3 regions of the Paraburkholderia bengalensis genome follow, and region 3 is predicted to be linked to each of the others. Evidence: riboswitches for the same ligand, from Rfam matches in the RefSeq annotation. Region 3 holds a riboswitch; each other region holds the start of a gene.
What was found. Region 3 has a riboswitch for cobalamin ahead of H3V53_RS07060 (TonB-dependent receptor domain-containing protein). Riboswitches for the same ligand answer to the same signal wherever they lie in the genome.
Positions count from the first base shown of each region.

Region 1 (7,165 bases), on a different contig from region 3:
ATAGTTCGCGAGTATCAGCGCGAGCTTTTTCTCGGGGTTCGGCGTGCGGCGCAGCTTGCACCAGCGCTCGCTCAACTCAGCGAGAAACGTGATGCGCTCGTGATCCGGCTGATAACGAACCACGTCCACTTCCGTATGCGGACAGCGATACGCGAGCCCCTTGAAACTGATCGCACGCGTGATGATGCGGCCGTCCACCTCGGGCAACGCGACATGCATCGCAATGTCGCGCGAATTGAGGCCGTGATTGTCCTTGAGCCAGTCTTCGCGATTGCCGCCGCTCAGGATCACCTGCATCACGGGCGCGTCGCCCGCGAGCGCGAGCGGTTCGGGATCGTCGATGGCGGAAGCGGCGAATGCCGTCGTGTTCAACACGAGTGCGACGTGATGCTGCGCAGCCAGTTCCTGCACGACGTCCCGGCTGATCGTATCTTTGAGCGACGTGATCGCGACGGGCAGCGGATTCATGCCGCGCGCTTCGAGCGCATCGGTCAGCGCATCGAACACGGCCGTATTCGCCGCCTGCAAATGCGCCTTGTAGAACAGGATCGCGACGACAGGCGCGCCTGGCTTCCAGCGTGCCTGCCAGTCTTCGACTGTCGCGATGTCGCGCTCCGGGTGATAGAGCGCGGCATGCGGCAATGGACTCGGCGGCGCAGGCTCCTTGCCCCAGCCGAGCGCGCGCCACGCAATGCAGCGCATGAACGCTTCGGCATTGTGTGCGCCGCCTTCGCGCAGATAGCGCCATAACTGATGGCACAGGTCGGCGTCGGCGGTGCTGCGCGCGAGCAGGTTCGGATCTTCCTGCAGATCGCCGGAAAACATCGCGAGGGTCTGCCCTTTGCGCTGCGCCAATGCGACGACCTGCTCGATGCCGTAAGGCCAATAGGCTTCGCCGCCCAGATGATCGACCACGACCACGCGCGCATGCTGCAACACATCGTCGACGTAAAAATCCACCGACGCCGGCTGCCGCAGATACGTCACGTTGGCAAGCCGCACGCTCGGAAAACCATCGCCCAGACGCGGCACGACGCTCGCGAGCAGCGACAGCGTCGTGTCGGCGGAACTGAGAATGACGATGTCCGCGGGCTGCTGATCGATACGGATCACGCCCTTCGAATCGTCGACGAAACCACCGGGAACGGTGCGCAGCAGATGCATCGCGTTGCCTGTCAGGCCTGTCGTGTCTGCGCGTGCTGCACGTTCAGCGCTGCGTTCAACGCGGCATCGAGCGCGCGTTGCAGCGTGGGCTGATCGAGGTCTGCGCCGATCAGCACGAAGCGGCTCAGCGACGACGCGTCGAGTTCACCCGCCTGCCAGCGCCGGTCGAAGTAGCTGTCGAAACGCCTGCCCACACCCTGAATGACGAGGCGCATCGGCGCATTGGGCAGCGCGGCAAAGCCCTTCACGCGATAGATCGTGTGCGCTTCGACCACGCTTTGCAGCGCGGCGATCATCGTCTCGCGCGACACGGCCTGCGCACTGACGACGACGGAGTCGAACTCGTCGTGATGATGGTCGGCGTGATCGGGATCATCGGCGGAACCGTGGTGATCGTGACGCAGATGAATCGTCTCCTCCAATGCCGATTCGAGCCCGAGCAGCGCGTGCAGATCGAGTTGCCCCCTATGCGCGCGCACCACCTTCACCTGCGGCGGAATCTCCTCGCGGATGACCGTCTCGACACTCGCCTGCTGCGCTTCGTCGAGCAGATCGGTCTTGTTCAGAATCACGAGATCGGCGGCGCAAAGCTGGTCTTCGAACAGCTCGTGCAACGGCGATTCATGATCGAGATTCGGGTCCGCCTTGCGCAACTGGTCGACGGCAACGGGGTCTTGCGCGAACTGGCCGCTCGCCACGGCCGGACCGTCGACCACCGTCACGACGGCATCGACGGTAAAGCTGTTCTTGATCGACGGCCAGTTGAACGCCTGCACGAGCGGCTTCGGCAATGCAAGGCCCGACGTTTCGATCAGCACGTGATCGATCTGCTCGCGCCGTTCGACAAGCTGTTCCATCACCGGGAAAAATTCTTCCTGCACGGTGCAGCACAAACAGCCGTTCGCGAGTTCATAAAGCTGGCCTTCCGTCTCGTTGCCGTTCTCATCGCAACCGATGCCGCAGCCCCTGAGTATTTCGCCGTCGATGCCGAGCTCGCCGAACTCGTTGACGATCACGGCGATGCGCAGGCCGCCCGCATGCTGAAGAATGTGACGCATCAACGTCGTTTTGCCGCTGCCGAGAAAGCCCGTCACGATGGTCACGGGAATCTTGCGCATCTGTGTCTGCATGATGGCTCCGTTGCCCGCGCTGCGTTCGGGCGAACTTGAAGAAGTAAGGCACGGGGACGAAAACGGCGCCGCACGGGCATTTGCATGCTCGAAGAAAGCACCAACGCAAACGCCATGCAGCGCATGAGGAATCGTGAACGCAGCGCCGCATCCCCGCAGCGCAGCGTCGTCGTCTCGGGCCGGTATCCGGGCTGATGAAAGCGCCGCCTCTCCTTCCCGCGCGAGCATTTTCGCGCAGTGGATTGCTCTGCATGGGCCGCTATTGGACGCACATGCAGCGAGGCCGGCTCTGCATCGTCTTCGCGATGCCTTCACCTACCGTTGCGGGGAGCAGCATAGTTTGGTTCTGCGATGTCACGCAAAACCGGCTATTTCCCGTTTAACTGCGCACGCCGAACGCGCGCGCGAGCACCAGAGTGCGTGCGAGTTTAGGCTTCGTCGCGAGGAGCGTCAAGAAAGGCCGGACGGGCTTTCCGGGCATCATCCCGAGGCGACGCGCAAGTTGGCGTGTGCTATCGTATGCGCGCGTCTGGTGCCGAGCAGGCCAGCAACTCAGGGCCTGCAGAGTTAAACGGGAAACAGGGAAGCGTCGTCATCGCCATTGCGCGCGATTCATATGACGCCCAGCCTGTGCTGTCCCCGCAACGGTCACGCGGCAAGCGGAATGCCAACGCGTTCCGCGCAGTGCGTTCAAAGCCACTGCCTGCAGCACGCAGGCGGGAAGGCGAACGCGATGAGCCGCCAGCCCGGATACCGGCCAGATGCATGGAGGCGACGATCACCTCGCCATTCGCTGGAGCCGCGGGAAACGGCCGCCAGCGCCCGCGCGCGACTCTCACCGCCCTCGCGCGTCGCAAGCACCATCGGCAATCTCGAATGACCTATCACTCGCAAGCGTGCGCTCGTGCAGCGGCGCTTTTTTCGCAATGAGCCGCGCCTGGCTGATCGGCGCCGGCCCCGGCGACGTCGAGCTGCTCACGCTCAAGGCCGTGCGCACGCTCGCGCAGGCCGATGTCGTACTCGTCGACGATCTCGTCAACCCCGAAGTCCTGCAGTTCGCGCGCGACGACGCGCAAATCGTCCATGTCGGCAAACGCGGCGGCCAGGTGTCGACGCCGCAGCCGGACATCGTCGCGCAGATGCTCGACCATCTGCGCGCGGGCCGCAGCGTCGCGCGCCTGAAAGGCGGCGACCCATTCGTGTTCGGCCGCGGCGGCGAAGAGCAGCAGGCGCTGCAGGCCGCGGGCATCGCGGTCGAAATCGTCGGCGGAATCACTGCCGGTATCGCCGCGCCCGCGGCCATCGGCATTCCCGTCACGCATCGCGATCACGCGCAAGGCGTGATCTTCGTCACCGGCCACGGCGCGGGCGAGCACGAGGCCGACTGGGCCGCGCTCGCGGCGACCCGGATGACGCTCGTGATCTACATGGGCATGCGCCGTCTGAACGACATCGCCGATGCGCTGCTGGCAGCCGGCATGCCGCCCGACACGCCCTGCGCCGCGATCGAATCCGCCACGCGCCCCGAGCAGCGCCATGTGCGCGCGAGCTTGCGCGAACTCGCGCAACACGTCGCCGATGCGGGGCTCGGTTCGCCCGCCATCGTCGTGATCGGCGGCGTCGCGTCGCTCGGCGTGTCATGAAGCTCGTCGCGGGCATCGGCTGCCGGCGCGGCGTGTCGGCCGAACAGATCGAACGCGCCGTGCGTGACGCGCTCGGCGCGACGCTCGACTTCGCGGCGCTGCACGCAGTTGCGTCGCTCGAATCCAAGGCCGATGAAGCCGGTCTCGTTGCATTCTGCGCGCAGCATGGGCTGCCGCTGCGCACCTTCACCCGCGAAGCCATCGCGTCGCTCGATGCGGCAACCAGCGTGTCGGCCGCCGCGCGCGAACATCTCGGCATCGACGGCGTATGCGAGCCTTGCGCGCTGCTCGCGTCGCGAGGCGGAACCCTGCTCGTGCCGAAGCGCGCGCGCGACGGCGTGACGGTCGCGATCGCGTGCGCTGCCGCACGCTCTCCATCCCACGACATACCCGCAATCAAGGAACATCGATGAAAACCGATCCCGAATCGCACGCACGCATGACGCAGCGCCGCCGCGAAGGCCACGAGAAAAAGCAGGCGCAGGCGACGGTCGAAAAAGGCCTGTTGATCGTCTACACGGGTACGGGCAAGGGCAAGTCGACGGCGGCGTTCGGCATGGCCGTGCGCGTGCTCGGCCACGGCCTGAAGCTCGGCGTCGTGCAGTTCATCAAGGGCGCGCTGCACACGTCCGAACGCGATTTTCTCGGCACGCAGGCGAACTGCGACTTCGTCACGATGGGCGACGGCTACACCTGGAACACGCAGGACCGCGAAGCCGACATCGCGACGGCACGCAAGGGCTGGAACGAAGCGCGCCGCATGATCGAAAGCGGCGAGTACCAGATGGTGATTCTCGACGAGTTGAATACGGTGCTGAAGTACGAATATCTTCCGCTCGATGAAGTGCTGTCTGTCGTCAATGCGCGGCCCGAGATGCTGCATGTCGTGATCACGGGCCGCCATGCACCCGACGCGCTCGTCGACGCCGCCGATCTCGTCACCGAAATGCGCCTCGTCAAGCATCCTTACCGCGAGCAGCACGTGAAGGCGCAGCGCGGCGTGGAGTTCTGAACATGCTCGCGTGTCCCGCCCTGTTCATCAGCGCGCCGGCGTCGGGCCAGGGCAAAACGACGGTGACGGCCGCGCTCGCGCGGCATCATCGGCGCATGGGGCGCGACGTGCGCGTGTTCAAGACTGGCCCGGATTTTCTCGACCCGATGATCCTAGCGCGCGCGAGCGGGGCGCCCGTGCTGTCGCTCGACCTGTGGATGGTCGGCGAGTCCGCATGCCGCGCGCTGCTCGCGCAGGCCGCGCGCGAAGCGGATCTGATCCTGATCGAAGGCGTGATGGGCCTGTTCGACGGCACGCCGAGCAGCGCCGATCTCGCCGCCAGATTCGGCGTGCCTGTCGCGGCCGTGATTTCCGCGAAGGCGATGGCGCAGACCTTCGGCGCTGTTGCGTTCGGCCTCGCGCGCTTTCGCGAGGACGTGCCGTTTCATGGCGTGTTCGCGAACCGGGTCGGGTCGGCGCGTCACGCGCAGATGCTCGAAGAAGCGCTGCCGCGCGATCTGAAGATGCTCGGCTATCTGTCGTCGACGGATTCGATCGAATTGCCCGATCGCCATCTGGGCCTGCTGCAGGCGGCTGAAATCGACGATCTCGACGCGCGGCTCGAGCGCGCCGCCGACGCGCTCGCCGCCACCCCGCTCGCCCAGTTGCCGCCCGCCATCGCGTTCGACGAGCCGGAACACGAAGCGCCGCTGCCGCGTCTGCTCGACGGCATGCACGTCGCGATCGCGCGCGACGCGCGTTCTCGTTCATCTATCCCGCCAACGTGCAGCTGCTCGAAGCGCTCGGCGCGCGCGTCACGTATTTCTCCCCCCTTGCAGACGAGCCCGTGCCCGGCGGCGCCGACGCGCTTTATCTGCCCGGCGGCTATCCGGAACTGCACGCGTCCACGCTGGCGGCCAACGCGCGCAGCGCCGCGTCGATCCGTGCACATGCGAGCGCGGACAAAACCGTCGTCGCCGAATGCGGCGGCATGCTGTATCTGCTCGACAGCGTCACGGACACGCAAGGCGCGAGCACGCCGATGCTCGGCCTGTTGCCGGGCCACGCCGCGATGCAGACGCGCTTCACGGCGCTAGGCATGCAGCAGATCGACGACGCGACGCACGGCCTGCTGACGGGCCACACGTTTCACTATTCGCGCGTGAGCACGCCGCTCGCTCCCGTGCGCCACGCGACGCGCGCCCAGTCCGACGCGCCCGGCGAAGCCGTCTATCGCCGGGGTTCGATCGCCGCCACCTATATGCACGGCTACTGGCCGTCCAACCCGGCCTTCGCGGCCGCCCTCTTTCATGGCCGAGCCTTTTAACGACGCCGAACGCGCCGCCGTCTATCGCGCGATCTACGAACGGCGCGACATGCGCCACTTCGTGCCCGCGCCCGTCGATCCCGCCGTGCTCGCGCGCCTGATCGACGCCGCGCATCACGCGCCGAGCGTCGGCTACATGCAGCCGTGGCGCATCGGCCGCATCACCGATCCCGCGCTACGGCAGAGCCTGCACGACGCCGTCGAACGCGAACGCCTGCTGACGGCCGACGCGCTCGGCAAGCGCCGCGACGAATTCATGAAGCTGAAGGTGGAAGGCATGCTCGAGTGCGGCGAGCTGCTGGCGATGGCACTGATGGACGGCCGCGAGAAACATGTGTTCGGGCGACGCACGCTGCCCGAGATGGACCTCGCGTCGGTCGCCTGCGCGATCCAGAACATGTGGCTCGCGGCGCGCGCGGAAGGTCTCGGCATGGGCTGGGTATCGCTGTTCGATGCCGACGAAGTGCGCACGCTGCTCGGCATGCCGGCGGGCGCGCGGCCCGTGGCGCTTCTGTGCGTCGGGCACGTCGAGCGTTTCTATGCCGAGCCGATGCTCGAATCGGAAGGCTGGGCCACACGCATGCCCCTCAGCGCGTGCCTGTTCGAGAACACATGGCCCGCGCAACCCGCGCGAGCGTGCGATGACGAGCGGCAGGCGGGCAGCGCAAGCGAGGCGCGCGCAAACAACACCAGCACCGACCCGTCAGAGGCTGCCTGACGCGCGTTAAAGGGCCTTGGAAGGCGTTGGCAGCCTCTTGGCGTCGTCGGTGCCTGCCGTCAGCTTTCGCCCTTCTCGATCCGCTCGAGCCGGTAGCCGTAGCCGTAAATTGGCATCAGACGGTAGCCGTTCTCGGGCCGCAGACCGAGCTTCGAACGCAGCATCGACACGTGCGTGTCCATCGTGCGCGAC
Region 1 covers NZ_JACFYJ010000043.1:23,972-31,136, reverse strand. The annotation lists gene cobN (cobaltochelatase subunit CobN) at 1-1,164, opposite strand, end outside; gene cobW (cobalamin biosynthesis protein CobW) at 1,176-2,294, opposite strand; cobalamin riboswitch at 2,455-2,725, opposite strand; cobalamin riboswitch at 2,808-3,070, shown strand; gene cobA (uroporphyrinogen-III C-methyltransferase) at 3,221-3,937, shown strand; gene H3V53_RS23665 (cobalamin biosynthesis protein) at 3,934-4,350, shown strand; gene cobO (cob(I)yrinic acid a,c-diamide adenosyltransferase) at 4,347-4,949, shown strand; partial or broken gene H3V53_RS23655 (cobyrinate a,c-diamide synthase) at 4,952-6,255, shown strand; gene bluB (5,6-dimethylbenzimidazole synthase) at 6,239-6,973, shown strand; gene H3V53_RS23645 (response regulator transcription factor) at 7,033-7,165, opposite strand, start outside.
Region 1: linked by a shared signal. The riboswitch ahead of cobA (uroporphyrinogen-III C-methyltransferase) and the one ahead of H3V53_RS07060 (TonB-dependent receptor domain-containing protein) in region 3 are both predicted to bind cobalamin.

Region 2 (7,165 bases), on a different contig from region 3:
GACAAAGCGGAACACCGCCTGGCTCGCAATCGCGACGATCTCGACGTTCTCGCCGACGGCGAGCGCCATCGGCTTGCCGTCGACGAGCGGCGGCGTCACGAACAGCGACTCGTTCGGCGCGAAGCCGATGATGCGCGACGGATGCATCGGCGCGCCCATGCCGACCTGCGAGCGCACGCCGATCAGCGCGCCGATCGTCAGATGCATTTCCTTCAGCGTGAGCGATTCGGGCTCGCCGCCGGACGCCCTTGCTGCCGGTCCGGCCGTGGCGGGATCGGCGGCTGCGTCGTCCAGGTCGCCGCGCTGCGGCTTGAAGTTCTGGAAAAGAAAGCGATGCTCGTCCGCGCCGATCACGACCGCGCCGCGCTCGAACAGCAGCACGCCGTCGGCGTCGACGATCGGGAAATCGAGCGGCGTGCCGATGGGCACCGCGTCGGGCGAAAGCTCACGCGGGGCGGCGGGCGCGTTCGCGCCCGTATCGACAGTGTCTTCACTGGTTTGCATATTGGGACGAATGAAGCGTTGGCCGGAGATAATCGTTGTATACGTCGCGCTATGGAAAAACTTTAATTTATTTTTTATGCGCGACTTCAATCCGTTATTCGCGCGCTTTCAGTGTGTCTTTCAGTCTTTATACGATTTGTTTATTCGGTGCAGGTAATTAGCCGATTTAAAGCGCTGCAAACGTTCAAACCGGCTTTCATTTATACCAGCGCGGCGTGTAAACCCACTCGCGGCCGCTCTGGGCGGGCCGGAACGCGCGTGTCGTCGAAGCACCGATTATCACCGTGGTTCGCATATCGACATCGCCCGAGCGGAGTTCGGCAAGTGTGGTGTTTTTCAGTGTCGCACCGGGCCGGCCGATATCGCGGCCTAGCACCACGATGGTCGACGGTGCCCGGAATTCGCGCACGATATCGAGCGCCTTGTCGAGCTGCCACGGGCGCGCGCGCGAAATCGGGTTATAGAACGCCATCACCAGATCGGCCTCGGCGGCATGGCGCAGCCGCGTTTCGATGACGGCCCACGGTTTCAGGTTGTCCGACAGCGACAGCACGCAGAAATCGTGACCGAGCGGAGCGCCGGCCTGCGCGGCCGTCGCGAGCGCGGCGGACACGCCGGGGACGATTTCGAGTTCGACGGCGGCCCATGCCGCGCCTTGCATCGGCGCGTGCTGTGCCGCCTCGTCAAGGGCTTCGAGCACGGCCGCCGCCATCGCGAACACGCCCGGATCACCCGACGACACCATCACGACGCGCCGTCCCGCGCTCGCCAGTTCGAACGCATGGCGGGCGCGCTGCATCTCCTCGCGGTTGTCGGTGGCGTGGACGCGCTGGTCGGGCCGGAACGGGCCCGCCATCTTCACGTAGGTTTCGTAGCCGAGGACGTCGGTGGCCTGCGCGAGCGCGGCGCGCGCGGCGGGCACCATCAGCGACGCATCGCCGGGGCCGAGGCCAATCACGCTCAGCTTGCCGCGCGCACGGCCGACCGTCGCGGGATCGAGCGGCGCGGCAGCGACGGCGAAGGCAACGGGCGCGTCTGGATCGCCGTCGATGGCTTCGTGCGGAACACGCAAGGTCTTACGAAGAAGGTCGACGGCGCTGGGCGCAGCGCTGTCAACACCGGCTGCATCGTCGGCCCCGAAGCGCAACGCGACGTCCAACGCCTGCGCCGCCTTCGCCAGCGTGGCATGGCCCGTCAGCGCGGCGGGCGCGAGCAGCAGCGCGAGCGATTGCGAGGCCAGCCCCCGGGCGCGCGCCGCGTCGAGTATGCGTTCGTGCAAGCTGTCGTCGGAGGCGGCTGCTTCGTCCACCGCGACGACGACGCTGCGCGGGTGGATCACCAGTTCGTCGGCGGCGCCGCTCCAGGCGAGCGGCGTGACGCGAATCAGGCGCCGGGCGCTGTCGGCGCGCGGCAACGGCATGCCGTCGAGCCACGGCGCGTCGCCTTCGATGCGCGTCGCTTCGCCCGCGAGCAGATCGGACACGAAGCGTTTGCCCTGATCGAGACTCGCGAGCGCGTAGCCTTCGGGCGGATTCAGCACGCGCGCCGAAGCGCAGTTCGCCGCTCGTCGTGATGGCCGGCTGCACGTCGAGCGCGGCGGCGATCTCGCGCGCCATCAGGTTCACGCCGGACAATCCGCCGAGCAGCGGCACGACGGCGCTGCCGTCTTCGGCGACGGCCAGCACGGGCGGCTCGCTGCCCTTGTTCGCAAGCAGCGGCGCGAGGCAGCGGATCACGATGCCCGCCGCGCACAACGCGACGATCGGCGTGCCGCTCGCATACAGCTCGCGCAGATGCGCGCCGAGTTCCGTGTACGCGATATCCGCTTCGCCGACGCGGCCATGCAGGCCGTGCACTTTCGCGCCGTCGTACAGCGCCTGCAGGCGCCGCGCGGTGTGCTGCGCGCCGGTGCCGAGTATCACGACGGCGGGCGGCGTCGTCATCCTTGCCATTTTTCCCCCGGCACGACGAGCAGCGAGAAGTAGGGCGACGCCATCGGGTCGACGTCGGCGAGGGGCACGATGCGCTGGTTCGTCATCGTCGCGCGTTCGACGTAGAGCGCGCGATCCGCCAGCCCGAGTTCGTCGAGCACACGGCGCACCTTGTCGAAGTTGCGGCCGAGCTTCATCACGACGGCAGCGTCGGCATCGGCCAGACGCCGCTTCAGTTCGTCTTCGGGCAGCACGCCCGACAGCACCGACAGCGTCTGATTCCGGTAGACGAGCGGCTGGCCCAGCACGGCGACGCCGCCGAGCATCGAGCAGACGCCGGGCACGACTTCGGCGTCGAAGCGCGGCGACAGCCGGTTCGCGAGCCGGTCGTGCAGGTACATGTACGAGCCATAGAAGAACGGGTCGCCTTCGCAGATCACGGCGACGTCGCGTCCCGCGTCGAGATGCGCCGCGACCACTTCGGCCGCTGTATCGTAGAAGTCGGCAATGATCGCTTCATACGACAACGGCGGTTCGAGCGCTTCCGTCGTCACGGGATAGACGAGCGGCAATTGTTCCTGCTCGCTCGACAGATGCGATTCGATGATCGAAAACGCGTTGCCTTTCTTGCCCTTCGCGACGAAATACGCCACCACGTGCGCCGATTTCAGCAGACGCAGCGCCTTCACGGTGATCAGTTCCGGGTCGCCGGGACCGACGCCGAGTCCAAAGAGCCGTCCGCGCATGACGTTCTGTTTGGCCATTTATTCTTCCTCCGTGGCCAGTGCGTTGATGGCGGCCGCCGCCATCGCGCTGCCGCCGCGCCGTCCGTGCACAGCGACGAACGGCACGCCGCGGCTGTCGGCGGCGAGCAGCGCCTTCGACTCCGCCGCGCCGACGAAGCCCACGGGAAAGCCGAGAATCAGCGCCGGCCGCGGCGCGCCCGCGTCGAGCATGTCGAGCAGATAGAAGAGCGAGGTGGGCGCGTTGCCGATCACGACGACGCTCCCCGCCAGATGCGGCCGCCACAGCTCGAGCGCGACGGCCGAGCGCGTGTTGCCCAGCTCGCGCGCCAGCGCGGGCACGCGCGCGTCGCCGAGCGTGCAGATCACTTCGTTGTTCGCGGGCAGGCGCGCGCGCGTGATGCCTTCGGCGACCATGCGCGCGTCGCAGAGGATCGGCGCGCCGTTCGCGAGCGCGTGGCGTCCGGCTTGGCCCGCGCCGTCAGAAAAACGCAGGTCGCCGACGATATCGACCATGCCGCACGCGTGGATCACGCGCACGGCAAGCTTTTCGAGGTCGGCGGGAATGTGCGAGAGGTCGGCTTCCGCGCGTATCGTCGCGAACGACTGGCGATAGATTTCCTGTCCGTCGCGGATGTATTCAGGCATCGAATGGCTCATCAAAAGAGGGCGGCGCGGACCCGTTCAATGCCGTCGCCGCTTCGTCGATCGTCAGGCCGCGCGCGACGGGACGGCCGAAGCCGGCGGGATCACGCGGGTCTTGTGTGTGGTAGAGGTCATAGCGTTCGCCGCCGACGGCGAGCAGCGTGTACGGCGCGCGATGCGCGGCCGCGCACGATCGCGCGCAGCCGCTCAGATGCACTTGCGTGCGGCCGGGCACGTGCGGCGCGAGCGTCGCTGCGTCGGCTTTCACGTCCGCCAGGCTTTTCGCGCAGCCTGTCGAACCCGCGCAGGCGATCACCCGAGTCAGCGGATCGCATGTCGTCGTGGCGAGGCCGAGGGCGGCGAGTGCGTGCAGCGTCGCATCGACGTTTGCGGGCTCGATGTCGGTCAGCAGCACGCCTTGCCACGGCGTCATGCGCAGCGTCGCGCCTTCGTTGTTGCGCACGATGTTCGCGAGTCCGCGCAAGGTTGCGCTTCGCATGCGGCCCAAAGCAGGCTGCCCGCCCAAATGCAGGCGGGTTGCGTCGCGCTGCGCGTGCGCGCCGAGTCTGCGTGACGCGTCGGCGGGCTCGCGGCGCCAGTTCGCGACGTATGCGTCGCGTAGCAGCCGAACGCTGGTCTTGCGCGCGGCTTGCGCCAGCACGCTTTCAGCGGCATGCGTGGCGAGCACATCGCGCATGCGCGTGTGGCCGGGCTGCGCGAGATCGAGAAACGTGTGCACGAGTGCTTGCGTCAACGGCACGATGTGTTCGGGCGCGACGGCGGCCAGCGCGCCCGCGTGCCGCGCGTCGACAGGCGGGCAGCCCGCGAGACCGAACCCGACCAGCACGTTGTCGTGCGCGGGATGCCGCAGCGCGGAGAACCAGATGTCGTGGGGATGATCGAGCATCATCAGACGCTCGCCGCCGTCGAGCAGCAGCGCGAATTTCGCCGACAGCGCCGCGAAGCGCGCATCGCCTTGCAGCAGGGCGAGAAGTTCAGCGGCAAGCCCAGCCGTGTCGAACAGCGCGTGCGCATCGCGGCCCGCGGCGGGACTGATCATCACGTTGCGCACGTCGTCGGCCAGCGCGTGAGCGTGTGCCTGCGGGCCGAGCCCGGCCGCGAGCAGCGCGGCGATCAGCGCGTCTTCGCGACCCGGCTTCACGCCGCGCAACTGAAGGTTCGCGCGATTGGTCACGTCGACGACGCCCGACGCGTGCGCGTCGATGGCGTCGGCGATGGCATCAGCCTGCGACGCGCCCAGTGCGCCCCCCGCGAGCTTCACGCGGCAGATGCCGCCGTCGAGCGCGGGCACGATGCGCAACAGCCCCGGGCAGGCGGAAGGGCGCGGCATGCAGGCATCGGACGAACGGAAAGCTGGGCTCAAGACATCACCGGGTTAGGGTCGCGCGACGGCCCGGGCGTCTCGGATGAGAGCGGCACGGCATCGGTACACCCCGCCCGATGTGGCTGGCACGAACTGGTTGGCCGGCAGGTATCTGGCTGGCAGCACGTCGACGCCCGCGGTCCAGTCGATGCCCGGGGCGCGCGCTGGCGTGGACTTGCTGCATACAGTTGCGGGGGCAGCCACAATCATCGGCGATCCGTGTTGTGTTCCCTCTTGGGCCCCGAAAGGCACCGGCGAACGGGTATTATGCCTTTTTTCGAACAGCACAACGATGCCGCGGCCTTTGAATACAAGCTGCCGCGGCGTTATCGAGATTCAAATGAGGATGGACGCATGCCGGCCTGGCTGACCGTGGTGGGAATGGGCGACGACGGTTTTGCCGGCCTCGGAAAGGCGGCGCGGCGCGCGTTGATCGACGCGCGGGTGATCTACGGCGGCGCGCGGCATCTGGCGATGCTGCCCGTGTGCCTGTCCGCCGCGCGCGAGCCGTGGCCGCAGCCATTCGACATCGCGCCCGTGCTCGCGCGGCGCGACACGCCCGTGTGCGTGCTGGCGAGCGGCGACCCGATGTTCTACGGCGTGGGCGCGACGCTCGCGCGCCACGTTCGCACCGACGAACTGCGCGTGCTGCCCGCGCCTTCGTCGGTGTCGCTCGCGGCGGCGCGCCTTGGCTGGCCGCTGCAGGATGTCGCGACGGTCTCGCTGGTCGGCCGGCCGCTCGCGGCGTTGCAACGGCATTTGCACGACGGCGCGCGCGTGTTCGTGCTGAGCGCCGATGGCGCAACGCCCGCCGCCGTCGCCGCGTGGCTCGCGCAATGCGGCTTCGGCGCGACGCGCATGATCGTGATGGAGCATCTGGGCAGCGCGTCCGAACGCCTGATCGACGGGCGCGCCCACTCGTGGGAGATCGGCGGGACGGCGTCGCTGAACGTGATCGCGCTCGAATGCGCGCGCGATGCATCCGCGCCGCGCCTTGCGCTCACGCCGGGCTTGCCCGACGACGCGTTTCGCCACGACGGCCAGCTGACCAAGCGCGACGTGCGCGCGCTCACGCTAGGCCGTCTCGCGCCTGCGCCGGGCGAACTGCTGTGGGACGTCGGCGCGGGGTGCGGGTCGATCGGCATCGAATGGATGCGCGCGCACCCGGCGTGCCGCGCAATCGCGATCGAAGCGAATAGCGAGCGGCAGCGCTTCATCGAACACAATCGCGAAGCGCTTGGCGTGCCGAACCTGCAATTGATCGCGGGCAATGCGCCCGATGCGCTGGACGGCTTGCCCGCGCCCGATGCGATTTTCATCGGCGGCGGCGTGACGGTGCACGGCGTGCTCGACGCGTGCTGGCACGCGCTGAAAAGCGGCGGACGCCTGGTCGCGAACGCCGTCACGCTTGAAGGCGAAGCGGCCCTCACCGCATGGCGCGCGCGGCATGGCGGCACGCTCACGCGCATCGCGCTCGCGCAGGCGCAGCCGCTCGGCGGCTTCGAGACGTGGCGCGCCGCGCTTCCCATCACGCTGCTCGACACCAGCAAACCGTGATGCGCAACGAGAGCCCCGAACAACCCGCGCCGCTGCGCAGCGGCTACACGACGGGAAGTTGCGCGACGGCAACGTCTCTCGCGGCGGCGCGTCTGCTGCTGACGGGCATCGCCAGCGATGTCGCGGAGATCGTGTTGCCGAAGGGTCAGCTCGTGCCGATGAAGCTCGTGTTCTGCCGCCTGATGACTGCCGACCCGAGCGACAGCGCGAACGACTGCGGCGCGGAGGCAGGCACGGTGAAGGACGCGGGCGACGACCCCGACGTCACGCACGGCGCCGTCGTGTTCGCGCGCGTGCGCCTGAGCGACGCGCCCGGCGTGCGCTTTCATGCGGGACCGGGCGTCGGCACGGTGACGCGCGCGGGCCTCACGCTGCCCGTCGGCGAACCGGCCATCAACCCG
Region 2 covers NZ_JACFYJ010000043.1:38,241-45,405, forward strand. The annotation lists gene H3V53_RS23700 (flagellar brake protein) at 1-504, opposite strand, end outside; partial or broken gene cobJ (precorrin-3B C(17)-methyltransferase) at 701-2,447, opposite strand; gene H3V53_RS23710 (precorrin-2 C(20)-methyltransferase) at 2,444-3,199, opposite strand; gene H3V53_RS23715 (precorrin-8X methylmutase) at 3,200-3,826, opposite strand; gene cobG (precorrin-3B synthase) at 3,819-5,174, opposite strand; cobalamin riboswitch at 5,294-5,478, opposite strand; gene cbiE (precorrin-6y C5,15-methyltransferase (decarboxylating) subunit CbiE) at 5,562-6,764, shown strand; gene H3V53_RS23730 (cobalt-precorrin-5B (C(1))-methyltransferase) at 6,764-7,165, shown strand, end outside.
Region 2: linked by a shared signal. The riboswitch ahead of cobG (precorrin-3B synthase) and the one ahead of H3V53_RS07060 (TonB-dependent receptor domain-containing protein) in region 3 are both predicted to bind cobalamin.

Region 3 (7,165 bases):
CGAGATTCAGATCGTGGCACGAGAACAGCACACTGCGCGTGCCGCCTCGCGTCCATGCATGCAACGCTTCGAGGCAATCGATCTGATGATGCAGATCGAGATGCGCGAGCGGCTCGTCGAGCAACAGCAGCGGCGCGTCCTGGCACAGCACGCCCGCGAGCGCGACGCGCTGCCGCTCGCCGCCCGACAGCGACAGCACGTCGCGCGAGGCGAAGTCGGCGAGTCCAAGCGAGGCGAGCGCCGCATGCGCGGCCGCGCGGTCCTCGTCGCGCTCCCAGCCCCAACCCGCCAGATGCGGGAAGCGGTTCAGCAGCACCACGTCCAGCACGCTCGCGCTGAACGCATCGTGCGAGGCTTGCGGCATCCACGCGCGACGCCGCGCGAGACGCGCGAGCGGCCAGTCGCTCACGCGCGCGCCATCGAGTTCGACGTGTCCCTGCGCGGGACGCAGCAGGCCCGCGAGCGTCGACATCAGCGTCGTCTTGCCCGCGCCGTTCGGCCCGGCGATGCACCAAAGCTCGCCCGGACCGAACGTTTGCGTGAACGCGTCGAGCAACGTGCGCGCGCCGGCGCGCAGCGTCAATTGCTGCGCATGCAGCGCGATTTGTGCGTGCGTGTGTGCGCTCATGTGGCCGTTCATGCGCGCCTCCTTCGCAGCAGCATCCACAGAAACACAGGCACGCCGATCAGCGCAGTGATCACGCCGACGGGCAATTGCGCGGGCGCGACGACCGTGCGCGCGAGCAGATCGGCGCCCATCACGGCCACGCCGCCGCCAAGCGCCGCGGCGGGCAGCAGCATCCGCTGATCGTTACCGAACGCGAGCCGCAGCATGTGCGGCACGACGAGCCCGACGAAGCCGATCGTGCCGCCCGTCGTCACGGCGGCGGCCGCTGCCAGCGACGCGACCAGATAAACGCGCAGCCGTGCGCGCATGACGGGAACACCGAGTGCCTGCGCCGCCGCGTCGCCGCGCAACAGCACGTTCAGTTGCGGCGCGATGGGCACGATGGCGGTCAGCGCCGCGCAGAGTGCGCCGAGCGCGAGCCACGGCATGCCGCCGCCGTTGAGATCGCCTGTCAGCCAGAACAGCATGCCGCGCAGGCGGCTGTCGGGGGCGACGGTCAGCAGCAGCGTGATGATGGCGCCCCACCCCGCCGCGATCACGGCGCCCGTCAACAGAAGACGCGGCGAGGCGTCCTGCGGCTCGCCGCGCCACAGCGCGCCGCGCGCGAGACCGAGCACCAGCACGATCGACACGAATGCGCCCGCGAACGCCGATGCATCGACGATCCACCACGCGCAGCCCGCGATCATCGCCAGCAGCGCGAAACTCGCTGCGCCGCCCGATACGCCGAGCACGTATGGCTCGGCCAGCGGGTTGCGCAGCAACACCTGCAGCAGCGCGCCTGCGAGCGCAAGCAGCGCGCCGCAGCCGAAGCCCGCCAGTGCGCGCGGCAGGCGCAGCGTGCGAACGATCTGCTCGGCGAGATCGGCGGAGGTGTCGTGGGACGGCAGCAACGCGTCCAACACGCGCAGCGGCGCGATGCTCACGCTGCCCAGCGCCAGCGACGCGACGAAGACGACGAGCGCGGCCGCACCGAGCGCCGCCCAGATCGCGAGCGCGCGCTTCGCGCTCATGCCTTGCGCGAGCGGCACCCGCGGACGTTGTGCGAAGCCGTTCATCGCGCGTTACAGCTGCTGCCAGCCGAGCGTGAGATAGGCGCCGCGCCGCGGCGTGTTGTACGTGTAGGCGAGTTCATAGTCCTTGTCGAACAGGTTCTGGATTTGCGCGGCCACGTACCATGCCTTCGTGATGTTGTAGCGCGCCGACAGACTCACGATGCCATATCCGCCGAGCGGCGCGCCGCTGTCGTCGCGCTCGCCGCTCAGGAGCCACTCGCCGCCCACGCGCCATTTGCCGACGGACCGGTTCGCGGTGAACGACGCAAAGCGGCGCGCGCGCCGGTTCAGCTCGGTGTGCGTGTCTTCGTCGACGGGATTCTGGAACGTCACCGCCGCGCGCACGTCCGTCTTGCCGACGTGACCCGCCCACGACCCTTCGATGCCCTGCACTTTCGCATGCCCCACGTTCTGTGCGACATAGATGCCGGGCGTGGTCTGCACGTAGTCGATCAGGTTCGTGTAGCGCGTCTGGAAAGCGGTGAGCTTCAGGAGACCCAATGCATCGGATGCGTATTGCAGCGCGGCTTCGACGGAGTGACTTTGCTCTGGCTGGATCAGCGGATTGCCGCTGCTCGGGTAGTACAGATCATTGAAGCTCGGCGCGCGAAACGCATCGGACCAGCTTGCAGTCACCTTCCAGTGTTCGTCGAAGTCGTAGCCATAGCCCAGATAGTAACTGTTGGCCCCGCCGAAATCCGAGTACTGGTCCCGCCGCACGTTCGCCTGGATCTGACTGCCGCCGAGGCGCCCCGTGTAGCCCGCAAACGCCGAATTCACGTGACGATCGGGCGCGCTGTACTGGTTCGAGTCGAGCGTCTGGTCCAGATGCTCGTAGCCGAGCTGCAGCTTGTGATCGCGTGCGATCGTGAAATCGTTCTGCCACGTGTATTGACGGTTGTCCGAATCGTAGCGATACAGATAGTCGCCATTGAGCGCCGTGTTGCTGCGATCGTTGCCCGCCGCGACGACCAAGCGCGTGGTCCACGCATCGGTGAGCTTGCCGTTCGCGAACACCGAGGCCGTCTGCACCTTGCTGTGCAGATTGTTGAGATTGGTGGGCAGACCGAACGGATCGTCGAAGCTGTCGGTGCCGTTCGACTGGAAATAGCGCACGCCGACGTCCCACGCGTCGGTCAGCTTGTGGCGCAGCGACGCGCTCACACTCTCGTTGAAGTAGCCGTTTGCATTGGGATTGACGCTCGCGAGCGCGGGGTCGATCGACGAGAAGCCGTCCGTCTTCGCGCGTGCGAGCGTGATGCTGAAGGTCGTGCGGCCGTCCTTGTCGAGCGCGCCGTCGACACCCGCCGCCTGGCGCTGCGTGTGATAGCTGCCGTACTCCACGTCGAAGTGAAAACGCGGCGGATGATTGCCGCCGTTCCTCGTGAACACTTGCACGACGCCGCCGATCGCGCCCGAGCCGTACAGCGCCGACACATTGCCGTTCACGACTTCGACATGATCGATCTGGTCGAGCGGAATCTGTTCGAGCTGTGCGTTGCCCTGGCTCACCGAGTCGACGCGCACGCCGTCGATCAGCACCAGCGACTGCGTCGCCGATGCGCCTCGCAGGAACAGACTCGAGGTCGCGCCCGGGCCGCCGTTGCGCACGATCTGCGCGCCCGGTGCTAACTGCAGCAGGCCGGGCAGATCGCGCGCGGTGGTGTCGGCAATGTCCTGTGCGTCGAAGAGCGTGGTCTGCGCAATGGCATCGGCGAGACGCTGCGCGCGACGGTCGGCCGTCACGACAATAGGCGACAGCACGGACGCGCTGGCCGGCGCGTCTACGTCAGACGGGAGCATGTCCGATCGCTGCGCGGATGTGGCGGATAGGCCCTGAGGGCCGGCTTCGTGAGCGGCTTCGTGAGCGGCCTCATGAGCGGCCTCATGAGCGGCCTCATGAGCGGTCGACTGGGCATGAGCGGCAAGCGGCATCGCGCTGGCAGCGTACGCAAGGACGCCCAGCGCGGCGAGCGGGGCGCGGGCGTAATCAATCAAATGCGCAGAGAAATACGCGGAGAAACGCGCGGCAAAACGCGCAGTCGGACGCGTGGCATGCATCGGGATGAGCATCGAGAAAGTCCTGTGGGCCTGTGCGCGGCCCGCTCCTCGTGGGCCGATGCCTGTCAAGGAGCGACGCGCTCCAGGCCTCCGGCCGGTATCCGGGCTGACGACTGGCCGACCCGCCTTCCCGCGCATGACGCACAGTGGCTTGCCGCACGACGTTCGACACCTTGGCTCGATGCGTGCATGAGTCGACCTGCAGAAACTGCGGTCGTTGTACCGTTGCGAGGACAGCGCAGGTTGGCTCGTCCGGGCGGACTTCGCTCCCTGCTTCCCGTTTAACTGCGCGCGGCGCGATACCGCGCGCGGGCACCTGAGTGGGCGCCAGTGTAGAAGTGGCGGATGCACGCGTCAAGAAACGCGGCACATCGCATGCATCCCGAACATCGGACTGTTGAAAAAGCCCCTTTTTTAGGGGCGAAAATGCGTGCCACGCGGGCACGCACCTGGATATTGCGGAATTAAGGCGCTAATGTTACGTCTCGAAACGAGACAAATGTCCGAGCGTGCGACATTCCGCGCTAGAATGCCATGTCTTTAGAGGACGCAGCACATGCTCACCGAACTCGAAACACTGTCACAGAACATTGGCCGGCTGATCGAGATCAGCCAGCGCTATAACGAAGCTCGCCTCGCGCTCGAAGAACAGCTCGCACAAGCGCGCGCCGAATGCGAGTCGACCCGCGCAGAACTCGAACAGGCCCGTGAAGAACGCAACGCATTGCAGGCGGAGCGCGATGCGCTGTCTGCGAAGATCGACGACGCCCAGGTGCGTCTGAACGCGATCCTCGAGAAATTGCCGCGCGCCCGCGCTCACGAGCCTGACAATCAACTCGATCTCCTCGCGCCCGAGCAGCACGCGCAGGCCAATCACGACGCGAACAACGACGCGACCCGCCACGGAGAAAATGCATGACCACGAAGCAGATCGAAGTGTCGATCCTCGGCCAGCCCTATCGCCTCGCGTGCTCGCCGGAAACGGAAGCCGCGCTGCTCGAAGCGGTGGCGCGCGTGGACGCCGAGATGACGAAGATCCGTGCCAGCAGCAACGTACGCGGTCAGGACCGCATCGCCGTGATGGCGGCGCTGTCGCTGGCATCGGAACTGCTTAGGCTGCAAGCCAGCGTGCGACACGGAGAATCATTTCCCGCCGAAGAAATCCGGCGTACAATGCACCAGATGAATGAGCAGCTGGGCACTGTGATTCAACAGTACAGCGTGCAGTAAAAAAATTCTGACGGGCTTGATTGCATTGCGGTCAGGTTCATGTGGTAGATGTAGAGCAAACGTTTTTCAGCTTCCCTGCCTGGTTCGCCAAGGTCATATATTCCTTGAACCAATGCTATATGCACGGTTGCGGAAATTTGTAGCACGGGCGTGCGCGTCACTCAGTCTGATGTACCCGAAGTGCTGCTAACTGCGACCAATTCTGAACCTCAGGTTCAGGATGCCGGCCTAGCGGCTAAGGCGGGGACCCATACGAACGGCATCGGACTTATCCGATGCCGTTTTTCTTTGCGTGCACGGTTGTCGCACAGCACTGCTCGACGAATCATTCCCACACTTCACGTTCAATCGACTCATGCGCTACTGGCTGATGAAGTCCGAACCGGACGAAGCGAGCATCGACGATCTCGCGAATGCGCCGCAGCGCACGCTACCGTGGACAGGCGTGCGCAATTATCAGGCGCGTAACTTCATGCGCGACATCATGAAGATCGGCGACGGCGTGCTGTTCTATCACTCGAGCTGCCCTGAGCCGGGCATCGCAGGCATCGCCGAGGTGTGCTCGACGCCCTATCCCGACCCAACGCAGTTCGATTCGAAGAGCCCGTACTACGACGCGAAGTCGTCGCAGGAAACGCCGCGCTGGACGCTCGTCGATGTCGTGTTCAAGAAGAAGATCGCGCTGATACCGCTCGCCGAATTGCGCGAACACCCCGAACTCGCCGACATGCGCGTGCTCGCCAAGGGCAACCGCCTGTCGATCACGCCCGTCACGCAAGCCGAGTGGACATTCATCACGAAGCAGTTGGCCAAGCCCGCCGCGTGAGCGCGCGGATGAAAGCGTGAACGCTTGCCGTCGCGTCGCCCACTGCCCAGAACGTGAAGCGCGAAAAGCAAAACTCAAGCGCGATGCGGAGCAATTCGAAGCAACAATTCGAAGCAACACTCAGGGAACCAGTCGACGCTTTCAGACGCCTAACTGCGCGTCGCAAGCGTCATGCCATGCGCGCCGAAGCGAGGTCTTCGGCGGCGGCGTTTCGCTGACGCATGCGCGCACAACCTCAAGCAAGGAGTCGAACAATGACGAAACCATCCGCGCTCGTGTGGGCGCTCGCCGGCGCATGCGCGGCGCCGCTCGCTCTCGCATTCACGGCATCCGCGGCCCAGGCCCAGACCGTCGTGCAGCAGTACCAGCCCGCGGGCGTCCTGTCGCTGAACGCGCAAGCTAGCAAAGAAGTGCCGCAGGATGTCGTCGACATCACGCTGTTCTATGAACAGGAAGCAAACGACCCGTCGTCGCTGACGGGCACGCTGAACCAGCATGCCGACCAGGCGCTGCAAAAGGCCAAAGGCGCCGCAGGGGTGACGGCGCGCACAGGTTCGTTCTCGATCTATCCGTCGACGGATCGCGACGGGCGCATTTCCGCGTGGCGCGGCCGCACGGAAGTCGTGCTGGAGTCGCACGACTTCGCGGCGGCGTCGAAGCTCGCCGGGCAACTGTCGTCGATCATGCAGGTCGGCAACGTGCAGTTCTCACTGTCGCCGGAAGCGCAGCGTGCCGCCGAACAGAAGCTGACGGGCGATGCCATCGCTTCATTCAAGCAGCAGGCCAGTTCAGCCGCGCAGGCGTTCGGCTACAGCGGCTACACGATCCGCGAGGTGAATGTCGGACACGGCGGCATCGTATCGCCGCGTCCGGTGATGATGATGAGCATGCGCTCCGACGTCAGCGCGAAGGCAGCCGCTCCCGTGCCCGTCGAAGGCGGCACGTCGACGGTGACGGTCAACGTGACGGGGTCGGTGCAAATGAAGTGAAGCGTGCGCGGACCGTCGCGCACGCACCAGCAAAAACGCCACGGCATGCCGTGGCGTTTTTCATTCGTGCGCAAGCGCGCGTCAACTGGCCTTGACGGCGCCCGTCGCTTCGCGGCCGCTGCGCCGGTATGCCCACAGCAACATCGCGATGCCCGCGAGGATCATCGGCAGCGACAGCCACTGACCCATCGACAGGCCGAGCGCCAGCAAGCCGAGAAAGTCATCGGGCTCGCGCGCGAATTCGACGGTGAAGCGCGCGAGGCCATAGCCGATCAGGAATACCGCCGACGTCGCGCCGACGGGCCGCGGTTTGCGCGAGAAGAACCACAGTACGAGGAACAGCACGACGCCTTCGAGCGCGATCTCGTAAAGTTGC
Region 3 covers NZ_JACFYJ010000007.1:118,846-126,010, reverse strand. The annotation lists gene H3V53_RS07070 (ABC transporter ATP-binding protein) at 1-640, opposite strand, end outside; gene H3V53_RS07065 (FecCD family ABC transporter permease) at 637-1,686, opposite strand; gene H3V53_RS07060 (TonB-dependent receptor domain-containing protein) at 1,693-3,486, opposite strand; cobalamin riboswitch at 3,820-4,079, opposite strand; gene H3V53_RS07055 (hypothetical protein) at 4,301-4,663, shown strand; gene H3V53_RS07050 (cell division protein ZapA) at 4,660-4,974, shown strand; RNA gene ssrS (6S RNA) at 5,044-5,225, shown strand; gene H3V53_RS07040 (EVE domain-containing protein) at 5,330-5,800, shown strand; gene H3V53_RS07035 (SIMPL domain-containing protein) at 6,055-6,789, shown strand; gene lgt (prolipoprotein diacylglyceryl transferase) at 6,871-7,165, opposite strand, start outside.